Regions from separate parts of the Sphingobium sp. LB126 genome, predicted to be linked through region 1. Evidence: riboswitches for the same ligand, from Rfam matches in the RefSeq annotation. Region 1 holds a riboswitch; each other region holds the start of a gene.
What was found. Region 1 has a riboswitch for cobalamin ahead of CAF53_RS18410 (cobalamin biosynthesis protein CobG). Riboswitches for the same ligand answer to the same signal wherever they lie in the genome.
Positions count from the first base shown of each region.

Region 2: it holds a riboswitch for cobalamin, as region 1 does, so the genes downstream of both, CAF53_RS05990 (TonB-dependent receptor) here and CAF53_RS18410 (cobalamin biosynthesis protein CobG) in region 1, are expected to answer to the same signal.
Region 3: it holds a riboswitch for cobalamin, as region 1 does, so the genes downstream of both, CAF53_RS09300 (TonB-dependent receptor) here and CAF53_RS18410 (cobalamin biosynthesis protein CobG) in region 1, are expected to answer to the same signal.

Region 1 covers NZ_NETV01000002.1:478,657-484,902, reverse strand. Annotated here, with positions in the region: gene cobN (cobaltochelatase subunit CobN) at 1-3,101, shown strand, start outside; gene cobO (cob(I)yrinic acid a,c-diamide adenosyltransferase) at 3,103-3,708, shown strand; gene bluB (5,6-dimethylbenzimidazole synthase) at 3,726-4,334, shown strand; cobalamin riboswitch at 4,417-4,639, shown strand; gene CAF53_RS18410 (cobalamin biosynthesis protein CobG) at 4,815-5,879, shown strand; gene CAF53_RS18405 (precorrin-8X methylmutase) at 5,879-6,246, shown strand, end outside.
Region 2 covers NZ_NETV01000001.1:1,222,480-1,228,725, reverse strand. Annotated here, with positions in the region: gene CAF53_RS06005 (nitrate reductase) at 1-681, shown strand, start outside; gene cobA (uroporphyrinogen-III C-methyltransferase) at 668-1,450, shown strand; gene CAF53_RS05995 (molybdenum cofactor guanylyltransferase) at 1,440-1,961, opposite strand; cobalamin riboswitch at 2,040-2,254, shown strand; gene CAF53_RS05990 (TonB-dependent receptor) at 2,424-4,253, shown strand; gene CAF53_RS05985 (ABC transporter substrate-binding protein) at 4,261-5,136, opposite strand; gene CAF53_RS05980 (iron ABC transporter permease) at 5,283-6,246, shown strand, end outside.
Region 3 covers NZ_NETV01000001.1:1,906,365-1,912,610, reverse strand. Annotated here, with positions in the region: gene CAF53_RS09310 (serine hydrolase) at 1-167, opposite strand, end outside; gene ung (uracil-DNA glycosylase) at 246-938, shown strand; gene CAF53_RS09300 (TonB-dependent receptor) at 990-2,933, opposite strand; cobalamin riboswitch at 3,172-3,398, opposite strand; gene CAF53_RS09295 (hypothetical protein) at 3,445-3,711, shown strand; gene CAF53_RS09290 (MFS transporter) at 3,779-5,452, shown strand; gene CAF53_RS09285 (HlyD family secretion protein) at 5,449-6,246, shown strand, end outside.

The DNA.
Region 1 (6,246 bases):
GCCTCAACGTCCTCCCCGTCCACATCCGGGCGCTGCGCGAACCTTTCGCCAGGGACTTCCTCCAGGGCCTGATGCGCGAGGCCCCGCCGGATGTCATCCTCAACGCCACCGCCTTCGCCGCCAGCGCACCGGGAGAACCCCGCACGCCCTCAATCCTTGAACAAGCGGACTGCCCGATCCTCCAGACCATCTTCGCCGGCGCGGAACAGGGCGCTTGGGAAGCAAGCGCCCGGGGTCTCGGCCCCCGCGACCTCGCCATGCACATCGCGCTCCCAGAGGTGGATGGCCGCCTCTTCACCCGCGCCGTCGCCTTCAAGGCCTCCGCCCGCTTCGATGAGCGAACCGAATGCAATATCATCGTCCCCCGCGTGCTGGCGGATCGTGTTAGCTTTGTCTCTCAACTCACTGCAAATTGGTCAAAAATCCGTCAAACTCCGACCACTGACCGCCGCATTGCCCTGATCCTGGCCAATTACCCAAACAAGGATGGCCGCGTCGGCAACGGCGTCGGCCTCGACACCCCGGCCAGCGCCGCCGCGATCCTGAATGCCCTGGCGGAATCCGGCTACGCCACCGCCGACGCGCCAACCGATGGCACTGCCCTGATGCGCCACCTGACCGCCGGCACGACCAACAACCTGACCAAACCCACTCCTCCCCCATCCGAGCTGAACCTGTCGTCACCCTTTCCATCCCTCCCCCTCGCAGATTACCGCGCCGCCTTCGCCGCCCTGCCCCAAACCGCCCAGGACGCCATCACGACCCGCTGGGGCCCTCCGGAAACCGACCCCTTCTTCCGCGACGGCGCCTTCCACCTGCCCGTCCACCGCTTCGGCAACATCGCGGTCGCAGTCCAGCCCTCGCGCGGCTATCATATCGACCCGAAGAGCAGCTATCACGACCCGGCCCTGCCGCCGCCCCACGCCTATCTCGCCTTCCACATCTGGCTGGCGCAGGTGTTTGGCGCCCATGCCGTCGTCCATGTCGGCAAGCACGGCAATCTCGAATGGCTTCCGGGCAAGGCGATCGCACTTTCGGAACAATGCTTCCCCGAAATCTGCGCCGGACCGATCCCGCAAATCTACCCCTTCATCGTCAACGATCCCGGCGAAGGCACCCAGGCCAAGCGCCGCATCGGCGCCTGCATCATCGATCATCTGACGCCGCCGCTGACCCGCGCCGAAACCTATGGCCCACTCAAGGAACTGGAGGCGCTGGTCGACGAATATTATCTCGCCGCCGGCATGGACCCGCGGCGCCTGGAAACACTGCGCAAGGACATTCTCGCCCTCGCCGCCTCGCAAGGCATCGACAAGGATGCGGGCACGGAAGGAAGCGGAGACGATGCCTTAGCTGCAATCGACAACTATCTGTGCAACCTCAAGGAAATGCAGATTCGTGATGGCCTGCATATCTTCACCCTGAGCCCGGGGGGCGCCCTCCGCCGCGATCTTCTCATCGCCCTCGCCCGCTGTCCCAGAGGCATGGACGATGCAGGCCAGCAGTCCCTCCTCCGCGCGCTGGCGGATGACTTGGTGCTGAATTTCGACCCGCTCGACTGCACCATGGGCACGCCCTGGGCGGGTCCGCGTCCCGCCCCCCTCCAGAACCTCACCGAAGCCTCATGGCGCACCACCGGCGACACGGTAGAACGGCTCGAACTCTACGCGATCCAGCTGCTGGACCAATTAGAACATCGTCATCCCCGCCTGCGCGGGGATGACGGCAAAGGACGGGGAGGCATCCCAGGCCCCCGGACCGCGGCAGTCCTCACTGTGATCGAGCAAGACCTCGCCCCCCGCGTCGACGCCTGCGGAGCGGCCGAAAAAACCGCGCTGCTCAAAGCCCTCAACGGCCAGTTCGTCCCCCCCGGCCCCTCCGGAGCGCCCACAAGGGGCCGCCCAGACGTCCTCCCCACCGGCCGCAACTTCTATTCGGTCGACACCCGCGCCGTCCCCACGGTCGCCGCCTGGAATCTTGGCCAACGCTCCGCCGACCTCATCGTGCAGGACTATCTCCAGCGCGAGGGGGCCTATCCCCGCGCCATCGCCCTGTCCGCCTGGGGCACCGCCAATATGCGCACCGGCGGCGACGACATCGCCCAGGCCCTCGCGCTCATGGGCGTCCGCCCGCGCTGGGATTGGGCCTCGGGCCGCGTCATCGGCTTCGAGGTCATGAAGATCGCCGAACTGAACCGCCCGCGCATCGACGTCACCGTCCGCGTCTCGGGTTCCTTCCGCGACGCTTTCCCGGAGCAGATCGACCTGCTCGACAGCGCCGCCCGCGCCGTCATGGCGCTGGAGGAAACGGAGGAGGATAATCCCGCCGCCGCCCGCCACCGCACCGAAACCGCCGCCCTGATCGCGGAAGGCACGCCCGAAAAGACCGCCCAGCGCCGCGCAGGTGCCCGCATCTTCGGCTCGAAACCCGGCGCCTATGGCGCGGGCCTACAGGCGATGATCGACGAGAAAATCTGGCACGACCGCGCCGACCTGGCCAATGTCTATCTCGACTGGGGCAGCTATGCCTATGGCGGCGGGGCCGAGGGCGATGCCGAACGCAGTCCCTTTTCGCAACGATTGACCCAGGCCGACGCCCTGATCCAGAATCAGGACAATCGCGAGCATGACCTGCTCGACAGCGACGATTATTACCAGTTCGAGGGTGGGATCGCCGCCGCCGTCGAGCATCTCTCGGGCAAGAAGCCGCTCAGCTACCATAACGACCACAGCCGCCCCGAACGCCCCGTCATCCGCACGCTGGAGGATGAGATCGGCCGCATCGTCCGTGCCCGCGTCACCAACCCCAAATGGATCGCGGGCATGATGCGTCACGGTTACAAGGGCGCGTTCGAGATCGCCGCCTCGGTCGATTATCTCTTCGCCTTCGCCGCCACCACCCATGCGGTGAAGGACCATCATTTCGACGCCGTCCACGCCGCCTTCATCGAGGACGAAACCGTCCGCGCCTTCATGGCGGAGGCTAACCCCGCCGCCCTGCGCGAAACCGCCGCCCGCCTCCATGAAGCGCTCGACCGGCGCCTGTGGAAACCCCGGTCGAACAGCGCCGCCATGCTCCTCACCCAACTCAAGGACGCCTGACATGATCGAACGCACGCCCGAACAACATGCCGAGAAGATGAAGAAGAAACAGGCCGCCCATGACAAGATCATGGCGACCAAGACGCAGGAAAAGGGCCTGCTGATCGTCCACACCGGCAAGGGCAAGGGCAAGACGACCGCCGCACTCGGCATGGTCGTGCGCGCCATCGGCCATGGCAAAAAGGTCGGCGTCGTCCAGTTCGTGAAGGGCGCCATGACCAGCGGAGAAAAAACCGTCTTCGACGCGTTTCCGGAGAATGTCGAATTCAAGCCCATGGGCGAAGGCTTCACCTGGAACACGCAGGACCGCACCCGCGACATCGCCCTCGCCCGCGAGGCGTGGGACGAGGTAAAGCGGATGATTGCCGATCCGGCCTATGATATGGTCCTTGCCGATGAACTCAATATCGTCCTGCGTTACGACTATCTGCCGGTCGAAGAGGTGCTGGAAGCCGTGACCGCCAGAAGCGCCATGAAACATGTCCTCATCACCGGCCGCAACGCGCCCGATGCGTTGATAGAGGCTGCCGATCTCGTCACCGAAATGACCCTCGTCAAACATCCCTTCCGCAGCGGCGTGAAGGCCCAGGCAGGAATCGAATTCTGACCCGCACCGCCTTCGACATCGCCGCCTTCGAGGAACTGGTCCACCTGCGCCGCGACGTGCGCCATTTCCTGACCGATCCGCTGGACGAGGGGGAGGTGGAGCGGCTCCTTGCCCTCGCCCACAGCGCCCCTTCGGTCGGCCTGTCCCAACCGTGGCGTTTCGTCCGGATCGAAACCCCTGCCTTGCGCGAGCAACTCGCCACCCATGTCGATGCCCAGATCGCCAAGGCTGGCAGCATCTATGAGGGCGACGAAGACAGGCTCTACCGCAGCCTGAAACTGCACGGCCTGCGTGAAGCGCCCATATTGTTCGCCGTCTATTGCGACGAAGGGACCGAAACCGGCCACCGCCTCGGCGCGATCACCATGCCCGAAGCACGGCGCTATAGCTGCGTGATGGCGATCCATACCATCTGGCTTGCCGCCCGTACGCGGGGCATCGGCATGGGCTGGGTATCGATCCTGGACCGGCCCACGGTGGACGCGATGCTCGCCATTCCGGAAAACTGGCGCTGCCTCGGCCTGCTGTGCCTGGGCTATCCGCAGAGCGAGGAGGCGACGCCGGAACTCGAACGGCGCGGTTGGGAACATCGCACAGACTGGCATTCCGCGATCGTCAAGCGCTGATCCTCCTTCCGTGGGTGGGCAGAAGCCCACTTCCCTTTCCACCGCTCTGCGCTTATGAACCGCATCCGGATCGGGCTGCGCCCGCTCCATCGATCGCGTCGGTGCCCCCGAAAGGGGCTTAAATGGGAACGCGGTGCGGGAGGAAACTCCCTAATCCGTGGCTGTCCCTGCAACTGTGAGCGGCGAGCAAGGCAAGGACGGACGCCCCGTGATCGGGACGGCCAGCCACTGGAGCAATCCGGGAAGGCCCCTGCCAAGGCTATGACCCGCAAGCCAGGAGACCTGCCGAACGCAAGGGTCGCTCTAGCCATGGTCCAGGGGATGGTCACGGCTCGGTTCTCCGCACGAGCGACGGATAAGCGGCTGGTGGAAAGCATCCTCCAGTCGTCGTTGCGACGTGGGAGGTGAAGTCCAGTGCCAGACGCGCCAAGCGCTCATGCCGCCGCCATTCGCGGCTGGTGTCCGACGGCATGGCGCCCAATGATGGCGGGCGACGGCCTGCTGGTGCGGGTGCGTCCCCCGCTGGGCCGCCTGACCGCCGCGCAGGCCATCGATATGGCAAAGGCCGCCCACCGTCACGGCAATGGATTGCTCGACCTCACCAACCGGTCAGGGCTGCAAATCCGCGGCGTGACGAAACAAAGCCATCGCCCGTTGCTTCGGCACCTCATCGCCCTCGGCCTGACCGATCCCGATCCAGCCCGCGAAGCCCGCCGCAATTTCCTCCTCGCCCCCGACTGGTCCCCCGGCGACGATACGGACAGCATCGCCCGGGCCCTGCTCTCTCGTCTGGACGATCTTCCCCACCTGCCTCCCAAGATCGGGGTCGCGATCGACGCCGGTCCGGCGCCCGCCCTAGGCTTCGTCCCTGCCGATTTCCGCTTCGAACGCAGCGAAGGCGGGACGCTGCTGCTCCGCGCGGAGGGCCGCCCCCATGGCATGCCCACCAGCGTCCAGACCGCCGCGCAAGACCTGATCGTGCTTGTCCGCTGGTTCCTGGAAACCGGCGGCATCGCCTCCGGCCGCATGGCCCGGCACCAGGCGCCGCTGCCCCCGGGCCCGGCCGCCGAACCCGCCCCCTCCCGTCCGCTCGAACGGCTGCTGGCGCAGGCCCCCGGTCCCTTTCACGGCATCCCCTTCGGCCAGATCGATGCCGACAGCCTCGCTGCACTGGCCGGACAGCCGGGCGTCATCGCTTTGCGCCTCACCCCGTGGCGGGGCCTGATCGCCGAAGGCGGCACGACCAGCCCCGGTCACGCTGCCACCGACCCGCTGCTCCGCGTCGACGCCTGCCCCGGCGCTCCCGCCTGCCCGCAGGCCAGCGTCGCCACGCGCGCCCTTGCCGCCCGGCTCGCACCCCATGTGAAGGGCCCGCTCCATATTTCGGGTTGCGCCAAGGGCTGCGCCCGTCCCCGGCCCGCCCAAATCGTCCTCACCGGGCGACAGGGCCGCTTCGACCTCGCCCGCCAGGCCCGCGCCGGATCGCCCCCGGAAAAGAGGGACCTCGCCCCCGACCAGATACTCGCCCTCTTCGGAAGCCCCTGATGCCCCATAGCTACGAAACCGACGGCGCCGCCATCTACCGCGAGTCCTTCCGCACCATCCGCGCGGAGGCCGATCTCGCCCACTTCTCGAAAGAGGAGGAGCGCATCGCCGTCCGCATGATCCATGCGGCAGGACTGGTCGCCCTTGCGCCGCATATCCGCTTTTCCCCCAGCTTCGCGCCTGCCGCCATCGCCGCGCTGGAGGCAGGCGCGCCGATCCTCTGCGACGCACGCATGGTGTCGGAAGGCATCACCGTCAAACGCCTGCCCGCCGCCAATCCCATCCTCTGCACCCTGAACGATGCGGCGGTTCCGGTGCTGGCGGCACGCATGTCCAACACCCGCTCCGCCGCCGCGCTCGAACTGTG
Region 2 (6,246 bases), on a different contig from region 1:
GAAATCTTCACCCCCATCCACTGGACCGACCAACAGGCGAGCGGCGGCCGCACCGGCCTGCTCCCGCGTCCGCTGGTCGACCCGCATTCGGGCCAGCCCGGCTTCAAGTCCACCCCGGCCAGCGTCGAGAAGGTGGCGACCGAATGGAAGGGCTTCCTGATCCTGCGCGGCGACGAGCCGGTAAAGCTGCCCTGCCTCTGGTCGACGCGGATCACTGTGCCCGGCGGCGCGCTCTATGAGATTGCGGGCAATGGCGACCCGGCGCGGCTCGATGCCTTCCTACCCAAGGGCGACCGTGTCGAGGCGATGGACGCCTCGCGCGGCACCCGGCGCATCGCGACGATCAGCGAAGGCAGGCTGAACGGCGTGCTGTTCATGACCCGGACCGGCCTGCTGCCCGCGCGCGATTGGCTGATCCGGCAACTGGAGGCCGAAGGGGTGGGCGGTTCCGTCCTCGCGGCGCGCGGCCCCGGTAGCCAGCCCGACAAGGGCGCGACCATCTGCGTCTGCTTCGACATCGGGTTGAACCAGATCGTCGCCGCCATCCGCGAACAGCAACTGGTCGATGTCGCCGCCGTCGGCAAGGCGCTCGGCGCCGGAACCAATTGCGGGTCCTGCCGTCCGGCCATCGCCAATATCCTCGCCCAAAGCACGCAGGAGACGCTCCATGCAGCCGAATGAACTGATCGCCCCCGGTGAAGTCTGGCTGGTCGGCGCAGGGCCGGGCGATCCGGACCTGCTGACCCGCAAGGCCGAAAAGCTGATCGCGGCGGCCGAGATCGTCTTCTACGACGCGCTGGTCGGGCCGGGCGTGCTCGACCTCATCCCGCAAGGCGTGGAACGGGTCAGCGTCGGCAAGCGCTCCGGCCGCCATTCGAAGGCGCAGGAGAGCATCAACGACCTGCTGCTGGCGGCGGCGAAGGCGGGCAAGCGCGTCGTGCGTCTGAAGGGCGGCGACCCCTCGGTCTTCGGCCGCTCGGCGGAGGAAATGGAGCATCTGGCCGCCGACGGCATCCGCTTCCACATCTGCCCCGGCATCACCACCGCCAGCGCGGCGGCGGCGAGCGGCCAAGCCTCGCTCACCCTGCGTGGCGTCGCGCGCGGGCTGACGCTGGTGACGGCGCATTGGAAGGCTGGCGAGCCGTTGAAGCTGGATTGGGCTTCGCTGGCCAGCGCGGGCAGCACGCTCGGCATCTATATGGGCCGCGCCGCCGCCGGAGAAATCAGCCGCTCGCTGATCGCCGCCGGGCGCGATCCCGAAACGCCGGTGATGGTGGCGGTCAATGTCTCGCTGCCTCATGAACGGCTGATCCGCGGCAAGCTCTCCGCGCTGGCCTTCCTGGTGCAAACGATCAGCGACGAACACCCGACCCTGCTGCTGATCGGCGAGGCGGTGGCATCCACCCATGTTCCGGCGGACATCGCGGCGGGCGTCGCCGTCAAGGCTTGAGGATCAACCTCTCCAGATCCTCGGGCCGGTTGATATTGGGCAGCACGAACTCCGGCCGCTCGACGATCCGCGCGCCGATCCGCTCCAGCCAGCCATAAATGGAGCGGTTATTCTCCTCGGCCAGATGCGCGTCCAGTTCTGCCGCCAATGAAACGGGCCAGAACCCCGCTAATTGCTGCCCTTTCAGGACCGCCGCGCCATCCCCGATCAACGCTTCCGCCAACCCTTCGGGATAGACCGGAACGTCGCACCCGGTCGTCAGCACCGCGCCATAGCCCCGCGCCGCCGCATGATGCAGCGCCGCGTTCAGCCCGCCCAGCGGCCCCATATCCGGCGCCGGGCGATCCGCCAGCCCGCCCTCGCGCCCGCAGATCACGACGCTTTCCACATGGGGAGCGATGGACGCCGCCGCATGGTCCAGCAAGGTCCGCCCGGCCAGCATCGCCTGCGCCTTGTCGCTACCGAAGCGGCTGGAGCGCCCTCCGGCCAGCACCGCGCCCAGCAATCGCATCCCGTCCCTCCTCAACCCGCTTGGCAGAAGCCCTGCTTTCCCTTATGGCGCGCGGCGCGGACGGGGCAAAGCCTCGACCGCAAAGAAGATCGCGCCGGTGCCCGAAAGGGCTGAAAACGGGAATGCGGTGCGGACGGGCAACCGTCCAATTCCGCGGCTGTCCCTGCAACTGTAAGCGGTGAGCGCGATGCACTTCGGTCGCAAGACCGGCCACTGGACGCCAAGTCCGGGAAGGCGTGCATCGCCGCATTGACCCGCGAGCCAGGAGACCTGCCGGCGCATGGTCGCTCTTGCCCTGGTCCAGGGGTTGGCCAAGGCACGGTGTTTTCCGTCTGAGCGACGAAGCGGCGCAGGGCCGCATCGGTGCGGGGGCGGACACTGGCGTCGGCTGTCCCCTGTCCCGACCGCGCGAGCGGATGCCCTGAGCCATGAAGTCGCAGCGACGCTCAGGGAAACATCATAATGTTGAAAGCCACCATCTCTCTCGCCGCGCTGCTCGCGGCCACGCCCGCCTTCGCGGCTGACGACGCGGATAATGACGCGATCATCGTCACCGCGCTCGGCATCGAACAGCCCCGCGACGAAGTCGGCCAGGCCGTCACCGTCATCGACGCCGACACCATCCGCACCCGCCAGAGCGTCAGCGTCGTCGATCTGCTCGCCACCACGCCGGGCGTCCGCTTCAACCGCAGCGGCAGCCTGGGCGGCGTGACCGGCGTGTCGCTACGCGGCGCGGAAACGACGCAGACGCTGGTGCTGATCGACGGGGTCAAGGTCAACGACACCAGCGGTATCGGCGACATGTATGATTTCGGCGGTCTGCTGACCGGCAATATCCAGCGGATCGAGATATTGCGCGGCTCCAACTCGATCGTCTACGGCAGCCAGGCGATCGGCGGCGTCGTCAACGTCATGACCGGCACGCCCGCCGCCGGTTTCGCGGGCAACGCCTCGGTCGATTACGGCTATCGCGATACATTGAACGCCAAGGCCGATATTTCGGGCAGCAGCGGCATCGCCTCGGGCGGCGTGGGCGTCGCCTATTTCAACACCGACGGCATTTCCGCCGCCGCCAACGGCACGGAAAAGGACGGATACGAGAATATCGCCGCCAACGCCAAGCTGAAGCTGGCCTTCACCGACACGCTCAGCCTCGACCTGCGCGGCTATTATATCCATACCGATCTGGACACCGACAATGGCGTGATCGACAGCACCGCCGACACCGCGAAATCGGATCAATATGTCGGCTATGCCGGCCTCAACCTCGCCCTGTTCGACGGCAGGCTCACCAATCGCGCGGCCGTCACCTGGTTCCGCATGGATCGCGACTATACGTCCGCGTTCGGGCCTTACGGCTATTCGGGCACCAATCTGCGCTTCGAATATGAAGGCGTCTATCAGCCGGTCGATCAGGCCAGGCTGATCTTCGGCTATGAACATGAGCGGCCGGATTATGACTTCTCCGGCTTCGGTTCGACCGAAAGCCACAAGGCCGATATCGACAGCGTCTATGCGCTCGCGGTCGTGAAGCCCTTTACTGGGCTCGCCGTCACCGGCGGCGTGCGGCATGACGATCACAGCCAGTTCGGCGGCGCGACGACCTTCGGCGCCAATGCGAACTACACGCCCAACAACGGCGCGACCAATTTCCGCGCCAGCTATGGCGAAGGGTTCAAGGCGCCCTCGCTCTACCAGCTTTACGGCACCGATGTCGGCAATGCCGGCCTGCGCCCGGAACGGTCGAAAAGCTATGATATCGGCTTCGACCAGCGGCTGGGCGGCGACCGGGCGATCCTTTCCGTCACGGCTTTCCGCCGCGTCACGAAGGACCAGATCAATTACGACTATTCGATCGGCCTCTATGGCGGGTACAACAATATCGACCGCACCCGCGCCAAGGGGGTGGAGGCGATGCTGACCCTGAAGCCGGTCGACGCGCTGACCGTCACGGCCGCCTACAGCTATGTCGATGCGCGCGACCGCGACACCGGCGCCCGGCTGCCGCGCCGCGCGGCCAATGCGGTCAGCGTCTCGGCGGATTATGTCTGGCCCTTCGGCCTCACGACCGGCGCGACCGTGACGATGGTGGGCGACAGCTTCAACGACGCGACCAACCTGGTCCGGCTGGACGGCTATGCCCTGGCCAATGTCCGGGCGTCCTTCCCGATCCTGGAGAATCTGGAAATCTACGGCCGCATCGACAATCTCACCGATGCGAAATATGCCACGGTCTATGGCTATGGCACTTATGGCCGCTCGGCCTATGGCGGCGTGCGTGTCCGCTTCTGACGGACACCTAACGGCGTGGCGCAGCGTTCACCTGCGCCACGCCTTTGTGCGCGGAGCCGTCGATCTGTGCCACGCCTTTATGCGTGACGCCGTCGATCTGCGCCACGATGGAGCGGACGGCCTCGACATAGGCGGGGCCGCCGCACACCGTCCACGCCTGCGGCACGCGGATGCGCGGGATCGCGCGCAGGATCGGATGGTGCAGCATTTCCGTCCCCTGATCGACGACCTGTTCGCTGCCGCTCTCGACGATCAGCCAGTCCGGCTGGGCCGCGATCATCTCTTCCAGCGAGACTTGCGAGAGCGCCGGTTTCCCCAACTTCCCCGCCAGATTCACCAGCCCCGCGCGCTTCATCATGTCGTCGACCAGCGTGCCCGTCCCGGTCATATAGCCGCGCCGCTGATAATAGGCCGCCACCCCGCCGCGCTTCGCCCGGGGCAGCGCTGCCAACTCGCGATTCATCTTCGCGATCATCGCCTCGCCCCGTTCGGGATGGCCGACCGCCGCCGCGACCTGCCGGATCTGCGCCAGGATCATGGCATAGCTGTCCGCGCTTGCCAGTCCCAAAGTTCGCCATTGTCCCGGAGGTGCGCCTACCACGCCCTCTCCGGAGGGAAAGCCGACCAGCAGATCGGGCCGGATCGCCAGCACTTCCTCGGCCGGGCGTTTCAGGGTCCGGAAGCCCCGCGCCTTGCCGACCGCCGCCGACACTTCCGGATCATGGCCATAGGGGCTGAGCGCCGCGATCTGCCCCGGATCGGCCAGCGCCAGCACATATTGATCGGCGCAGACGTTGAGCGACACGATCCGCTTGGGCGGCGTGGGTGCGGCGCCGGTCAGCGTAAGCGCGCAGAGCACCGTGGTGATTATTCTACGCCGCATGTCTTCTCTGATATTCGCTCCGATAGACCACCGTGCTCCTGCGAAGGCAGGAGCCCAGTTCAAACGGCGGGCCTGGACTCCTGCCTTCGCAGGAGCACGGAGCGCCGGAGGAGACGCTGTAGCAAGCATCGGGAGGCGCGCAAGCCATGAGCGCCCGCCGCCACCCGCTGCTGATCCCCGCGCTGATCGCGCTCGCCCTGATCGCCGCCCTCGGCTCCCTCACCCTCGGCGCCGTGCCGCTCTCTCCCCCGCGCATCCTCGCGGTCCTGACCGGCGGCGGCGATGCGATCGCCCGTGCCATCCTCCTCGACCTGCGCCTGCCGCGCATGCTGCTTGGCCTCATCGTCGGCGCCATGCTCGGCCTGTCGGGCGCTGCGCTTCAGGGCTATCTGCGCAACCCGCTGGCCGAACCTTCGGTACTGGGCGCATCCAATGCCGCGGCCCTCGGCGCCGTCTGCGCGCTCTATTTCGGATTGGCGCAGCTTCACCCGCTGGCGCTCCCCGCGCTCGCCATCGCGACCAGCCTGATCGGTATCGGCGCGCTGTTCCTGCTCGCCGGTCCCGCCGAAAGCCCGCTCACCCTGATCCTCGCGGGGATCGCCATCGCCACGCTGGCGGGGGCGGGGATCAGCCTGTCGCTCAACCTCTCGCCCAATCCCTTCGCGGCGATGGAGATCATGAGCTGGCTGATGGGGAGCCTCGAAAACCGCAGCTACGGCCATGTCTGGATCGCGCTCCCCTGCGTGGCGGTCGGCGCGGCGCTGCTGATCGCGGACGGGCGCACATTGGATGCGCTCACCCTGGGCGAGGATGGCGCGCAGGCGCTCGGCATCGATCTGCGGCGCGCGCGCCTGCGCCTGATGCTGGGCGTCGCGGTCGGGGTGGGCGGCGCGGTCGCGGTATCGGGCGCGATCGGCTTCGTCGGCCTGATCGTGCCGCATCTGGTGCGCCCGCTGACCGATCGTTCGCCCTCCGCGATCCTGCTGCCCTCGATGCTGGGCGGCGCGGCGCTGCTGACGCTGGCCGATATCGGCGTGCGGCTGATCCCCACCAGCAGCGAACTCAAGCTCGGCGTGCTGACCGCGCTGCTCGGCGTGCCCGTCTTCCTGA
Region 3 (6,246 bases), on a different contig from region 1:
GTGCCGTCGGTCAACGTGGCGAAGCGGGCGAATTCCGCCATCAGGCGGGACTCAGCGCTTTGCTGCACCGGGTTGGGGGTCGGCCCGAAGGCGTCGGCGGTCGGCAGCGGGGCAAGGAACAGCCCCAGAAAGGCGCAATAACGGCTGGCGGTGCGGAAACGTGGCATCCCTTCCCTTTTCCCGATTCGCGGCCTCAGGGCAAGCGCTGTTGACAGCGGTTCGGCGGACAGTTCATCACGCCTGGCATGAGCGACACCATCAAGCTGGACGAGAGCTGGCGCGCGCCGCTGCTCGGGGAATTTGCAAGTCCTTACATGCAGGGGCTGAAACGATTCCTGGAGGCGGAAAAGGCTGCGGGCAAGCGCATCTTTCCCAAGGGCGGCGAATATTTCCGGGCGCTGGACCTGACGCCACTCGACAAGGTGAAGGTGGTGGTGCTGGGGCAGGACCCCTATCATGGCGAAGGGCAGGCGCACGGCCTGTGCTTCTCGGTGAAGCCGGGGGTGCGCACGCCGCCGTCGCTGGTCAATATCTACAAGGAATTGCAGAGCGATCTGGGCCTGACGCCGCGCCGCCATGGCTTTCTGGAGCATTGGGCGGAGCAGGGTGTGCTGTTGCTGAACAGCGTGCTGACGGTGGAGATGGGCAAGGCCGCCTCGCACCAGAAGCGTGGGTGGGAGCAGTTCACCGACGCGATCATCCGGCTGGTCAACCAGAAGAGCGAGCCGGTCGTGTTCCTGCTGTGGGGCGCCTATGCGCAGCGGAAGGCGGATTTCGTCGACGGCAAGCGCCATCTGGTGCTGAAGGCGGCGCACCCCTCGCCGCTCTCCGCGCATAACGGCTTTCTGGGGTGCCGGCATTTCTCGCAAGCCAATGCCTTCCTTGAGGAGAAGGGGCGCGGGTCGATCGATTGGGGATTGCCCGAGGCCGTGGCCTGAAGCGGTAAGGTCAAGGTGATGGGCTCCTGCGCAGGCAGGAGCCCATCATGTCTAGAAATAGAGCTTCGCGCCCAATCTTAGCGTGCGCGGTTCCATCACCCGGCTGAGACGCCCTTCGACCGGCGCGCTGTCGAAAGCGGGAACATAGGATTCGTAATGATAGGCGATGTCCTTGTCCCGGCTGTCGAAGATGTTGAGCAACTCGCCGTAAAGCTCGATCCGCTTCCCCTTCCAGGCAGCGCGGGCGTTGACGACCGTGCTTCCCTTGTCCCGCATGCTGTTGTCCTCGATCAGCGGATAGGGGCCGAGATGGCGCAAGCGGATACTCGCTTCCCACGGGTCCAGGATGATCGCCGCGCCCGCCGACGCTGCGTTTTCGAAGGCGTTGGGAATGCGGTCGCCATTGTCGTAGCGCGAATGGCTGGCGGTATAGTTGCCGTCCAGCGCGAGCCAGGGGAACGGGCGCCAGAAGGCGACCAGTTCATAGCCGCGCCGCCTGCTCGCGCCGGTCGGCTCGACCGCGTTGCTGTCGCCCACGAAACGCAGTTCGCTGCCGACATCCAGCCACCAATAGGTCGCGGTGAACGAGAGGCTGCCAAGTTGGATGCGCCCGCCCAGTTCCTTGCCGGTGCCGCGCACCAGCACCGGGACGGGCGTTTCCACATTGACCGCGCCGCGCACGTCGTTGGAATGGAAGCCCCGGCCCCAATTGGCGTAGAATTCCAGATGCGGCGTGACCCGGTAGGCGACTGACGCCTTGGGCGAAAGGATGCCGTCATGGCCGCTGCCCGTGCCCAGCGCCTGCGCGGACGCATCGCCGGCGCGGACGCTGTAATGATAATAATCGCCGCGCAGCCCGCCGATCAGGCGAAGGCCGGGCAAGGGTTGCCAGTTCGCCTCACCATAGAGGGCGACCGACAGTTCCTCGACATGATAGCGGCCGAGCGAGAAGAGGAATTGCCGGTCGGCGCTGCGGTCGACGCCGACATTGCCGATATGGTCGAGGCGGTTTTCGGTGCCGATGCTGAGAGTGAACGTCGGGGCGACGGTCCAGTTCTTCGCTGCCGTGAAGCCAGTGATCCAGCGGCGGTCATATTGGCGGATCTGCGCGCTCGTGCCATCGGAATCGGCATAGGTGGGATTGCTGAACATCGACCAGTCGTAGAACTGGACATAGGCATTGGCGCGCCAGTCCGGCTGGGTGACGGCGATATTGCCGACGATCCGCGTGGTTTCGCCCCGCGCCGAGGCATCGGGCGAGCAGAATATATCCTTGCAGACCCAAGAGCCGATGATCCGTTCGGGAATCTGCTCGGTCGGGCGCCAGGTGCCGCGATAGGCGTGAAGGGTCGCGTCCAGTTCGCCCGCGCCAAGCGGCAGGCGATATTTGGCAAAGCCGCTATAGTGGCGCAGATGCTCCGCCTCTTCCCACGGACCGTCATAGCGCTTGGCCTGCGCCACCAGCGTCAGGGCGCCGGGGCCGACGCCCTCGATCGTGCCGCCCGCCGCCAGACGGCGTGAGCCGTAGGAGCCGGCTTCCGTGGCGATCCACGGCCGTGCAAAGCCGTCGATGGTGGTCATGGCGGCCGCGCCTGCCAGCGCGAAATCGCCGCCATCGGCGCGATAGGGGCCTTTACGGAAATCCTCGCGCGCGACGATCTCCGGGATCAAGCCGTTGAGGTCGAGATAGCCCTGGCCGTGACCGTGCGAGCGGAAATTCATCTGCACACCGTCGATATAAGTCGTGAAGTCCGATCCATGATCGAGGTTGAAGCCGCGCAGGAAATATTGATTGGCCTTGCCGCTGCCCGAATGTTGGGCAGCGACCAGGCCGGGCACCGCCTCGAGCAGTTCGGCGACGCGCAGCAGCGGACGCACGAGCAGGTCGGCGCCGCCGACGCTCCCCTCGCTCGCGGCATGGGCGACGCCGATCTTTTCCTCGCCCCGGCCGAAGACGACGATATTCGTTTCCGCCGCTTCCCCGGCAGCGGGCATCTGGGCCAGCACCGGCTGGGTGACGCCCGCGGCCATCAACAGGGCCATCAATCCAATTTTCAAAACACTATCCTCCGGCGTCAGCGACTGCCCGGGGGAGGCCTGCCGTCCAGGACGACCGGCGCGCGCGAACGGGCCGACGCCATCAGCGCCGCTCACGCGAACCGAAGCAGCCTCCACCGCTCGTTCGTCGCTCAGACGGAAAGATACCGTGCCGCGGCCATCCCCTGGACCAGGGCAAGAGCGACCAGACGCCGGCAGGTCTCCTGGCTCGCGGGTCATCGCTTGAAACATGGCCTTCCCAGGCCTCGCAGGATTTAGCGTCCGGCCCAGTGGCTGATCCTTTCCACCCGGAAAGGATCGATATGTCTCTCGCTCACCGCTTACAGTTGCAGGGACAGCCGGGGATTTACACCCCATTCCCTATTAAGCCCCTTTCGGGACACCGGCGCGATCGAGGGCGTTCATAGGTAAGCTTTGCGGCGATGGGAAGATGGGATAGAGGCGGCCCATGCATTTCGACGATCAACTCCACCGCTATTTCGGCATCCGCGACCTGGACGCGCTCACCCCCGATGCGCTGGCGGCAGGGCTGGAGCATATGCGCGTCGATTTCGGGCTGGAAACGGACAAGGCGCGGCGCTTCGCGCTGTGGTCGCTGATGTTCCTGCTGGGCGCGGCGCCCGATCTGGAGGATGCGTTCGAGGACCCTGCGGACCGTGACGCGGCGCGCGACTTCATGGAGATGATGGAACGGGCCGAAGACGGCGGGGACTAGACAGTCCGGACAAGAAGTGGAAACAATCGCCTGGCGGCTGGCTTCGTGCACAGCTTGAGGAGGCGGCTTGAGCGCAGCGGGAGCAACACCGGACTATCAGTTCGCGCCGCATGAACGGCCGATGATGCCGGGATCGCCTGCGACGCCCGATCACCCCACCCGTCGGCGCATCGGTTATTTCCTGATCGGTACGCTGCTGGGGCTGACGGGCGGCTTCATCAACGGGTTGCTGACCGCTAACCTGCCCCAGATACAGGGCGCGCTGGGCCTCACCACCGTCGAGGGCGGCTGGCTGACCGCCGCCTATTCGATGACCAATATCTGCATGAGCCTGCTGCTCATCAAATTCCGCCAGCAATTCGGCATACAGCGCTTCGCCCGCATGGTGCTGGCCGGATTCCTGGCGCTCAACCTGTCGCAGATCTTCGTACATAGTTACGGGTTCGAACTGATCGTGCGCGGGGCGAGCGGGATCGTGGCGAGCGGGTTGTCGACGCTCTGCCTGTTCTACATCATGCAGTCGATGCCGGCGGCCCAGCGGTTGGGCGGGATGGTGCTGGGCGTGGGCATGTCGCAGATCGCGCTACCGCTGGCGCGGGTGATATCCCCTGCCCTGCTGATCCATGGCGACGTGCAGAATCTGTTCCTGTTCGAACTGGGGCTGACGCTGCTGTGCCTGGCGGGCGTGTGGCTGCTGCGCCTGCCGCCGAGCGAGCGGATCGAGGCGTTCGAACCACTCGATTTCCTGACCTTCGCCCTGTTCGCGCCGGGCATGGCGCTGCTTTGCGCGGTGCTGGTGCAGGGGCGCATTCAATGGTGGACGACGCCCTGGCTGGGCTATGGTCTGGCGGGGTCGCTGCTGCTCGTGGGCGCGGCGCTGATGGTCGAACACAACCGCGCCAATCCGTTGCTCAACACCCGCTGGCTGGGCAGCGGAGCGATCATCCGCTTCGCCATCATCGCGGCCAGCATGCGCGTCCTGCTGTCGGAGCAGAATTACGGCGCCAGCGGGCTGTTGGCCGTGGTCGGCATGGGGCAGGATCAATTGGTCTCCTTCTATGTCGTGGTGACGCTGGCGACGGTCGGCGGACTGGTGGCAAGCCTGGTGACGCTGAACCCCACGGACTTGTTGCGGCCGGTCATGATCAGTTGCGGCCTGATCGCGGCGGCCGCCTTTCTGGACGTCGATGCCAGCAATCTCACCCGCCCGGCGCAACTTTACGGGACGCAGGCGATGATCGCCTTTGCCGCCATCTATTTCCTGGGCCCGGCGTTGATGGGCGGCATATTGCAGGCGCTGGCCAAGGGGCCGAGCCATATCGTGAGCTTTTCCGCGCTGTTCGGCATATCGCAGCAATTGGGCGGGATCGGCGGGGCGGCCTTGCTGGGCAGTTTCCAGATCATCCGCGAACGTTTTCATTCGGAAGTGCTGGCGCAGTCGATCCTGCCGACCGATCCGCAAGCGGCGCTGCGGCTGCAACAACTGGGGGGCGCCTATGCGCGGACGCTGGGCGACCCGGCGCTGCGGCAGGCGGAGGGCGGCGTGCTGCTGGGGCAGCAGGTCGCGCGGGAGGCGAATATCCTGGCGTTCAACGACGTGTTCCTGTTGGTGGGGGTGCTGGCCACGCTGGCCTTCCTCTATCTGCTGGCGCGGTGGAGCTATTTCAAATGGAAAGGGATCACGCCGCTGGGCAAGGAACTGGCGGCCTTGGCCGCGATGAGGAACAGGGCCGCATCATGACAGATACGCGACAGGACCGGCTGCAGGACCCGGTCGAGGTGCCGGACGAAGCACCCGCCGCCGAGCCGCCGAAAAGGGGATGGGCGCCGCCCAAAGCAGGGCGCAGGGTGACGATTCTGACGGTGGTCTTCATCGTCGTCGGCCTGTTGCTGATCCTCTATGCCTGGGGCCTGCCGCCCTTCTCCTCCATCGTGCAGACCACCGACAACGCCTATGTGCGCGGCCAGACCACGGTGATCGCGCCGCAGGTCAGCGGCTATGTGGTCGAGGTCGCCGTGCAGGATTATGAGCAGGTGCGGAAAGGACAGATACTCGCGCAGATCGACGACCGTATCTATCGCCAGCGGGTGGAACAGGCAAAGGCACAGGTCGCCGCGCAGATCGCCAATCTGGACAATAGCGAACAGAGCCAACGGTCGAGCGAGGCCCAGCTTGGCGGCCAGGATGCAAGCCTGGTCAATGCCAGGGCGCAACTGGCGCGGGCGCAGGCGGACATGCGGCGGGTGAACGATCTGGTCGGCGAAGGATCGGTGTCGTTCCGCGAGCGGGACCAGACATTGGCGGCGCTCAAACAGGCCGAGGCGGCGGTGTTGCAGGCGCAGGCGCAGCGCAGCGTGGCGCGGGAGCAGGTGCGGACCGTGACGGTCGGGCGCGGCGGGCTGCGCGCCGGGGTCGAGGCGGCGAAGGCGGCGCTCGAGCTGGCGGAGATCGACCTTGCCAACACCATCATCCGCGCGCCGCAGGACGGGCGGTTGGGTGAGGTCGGGGTGCGGCTGGGCCAATATGTGACGGCG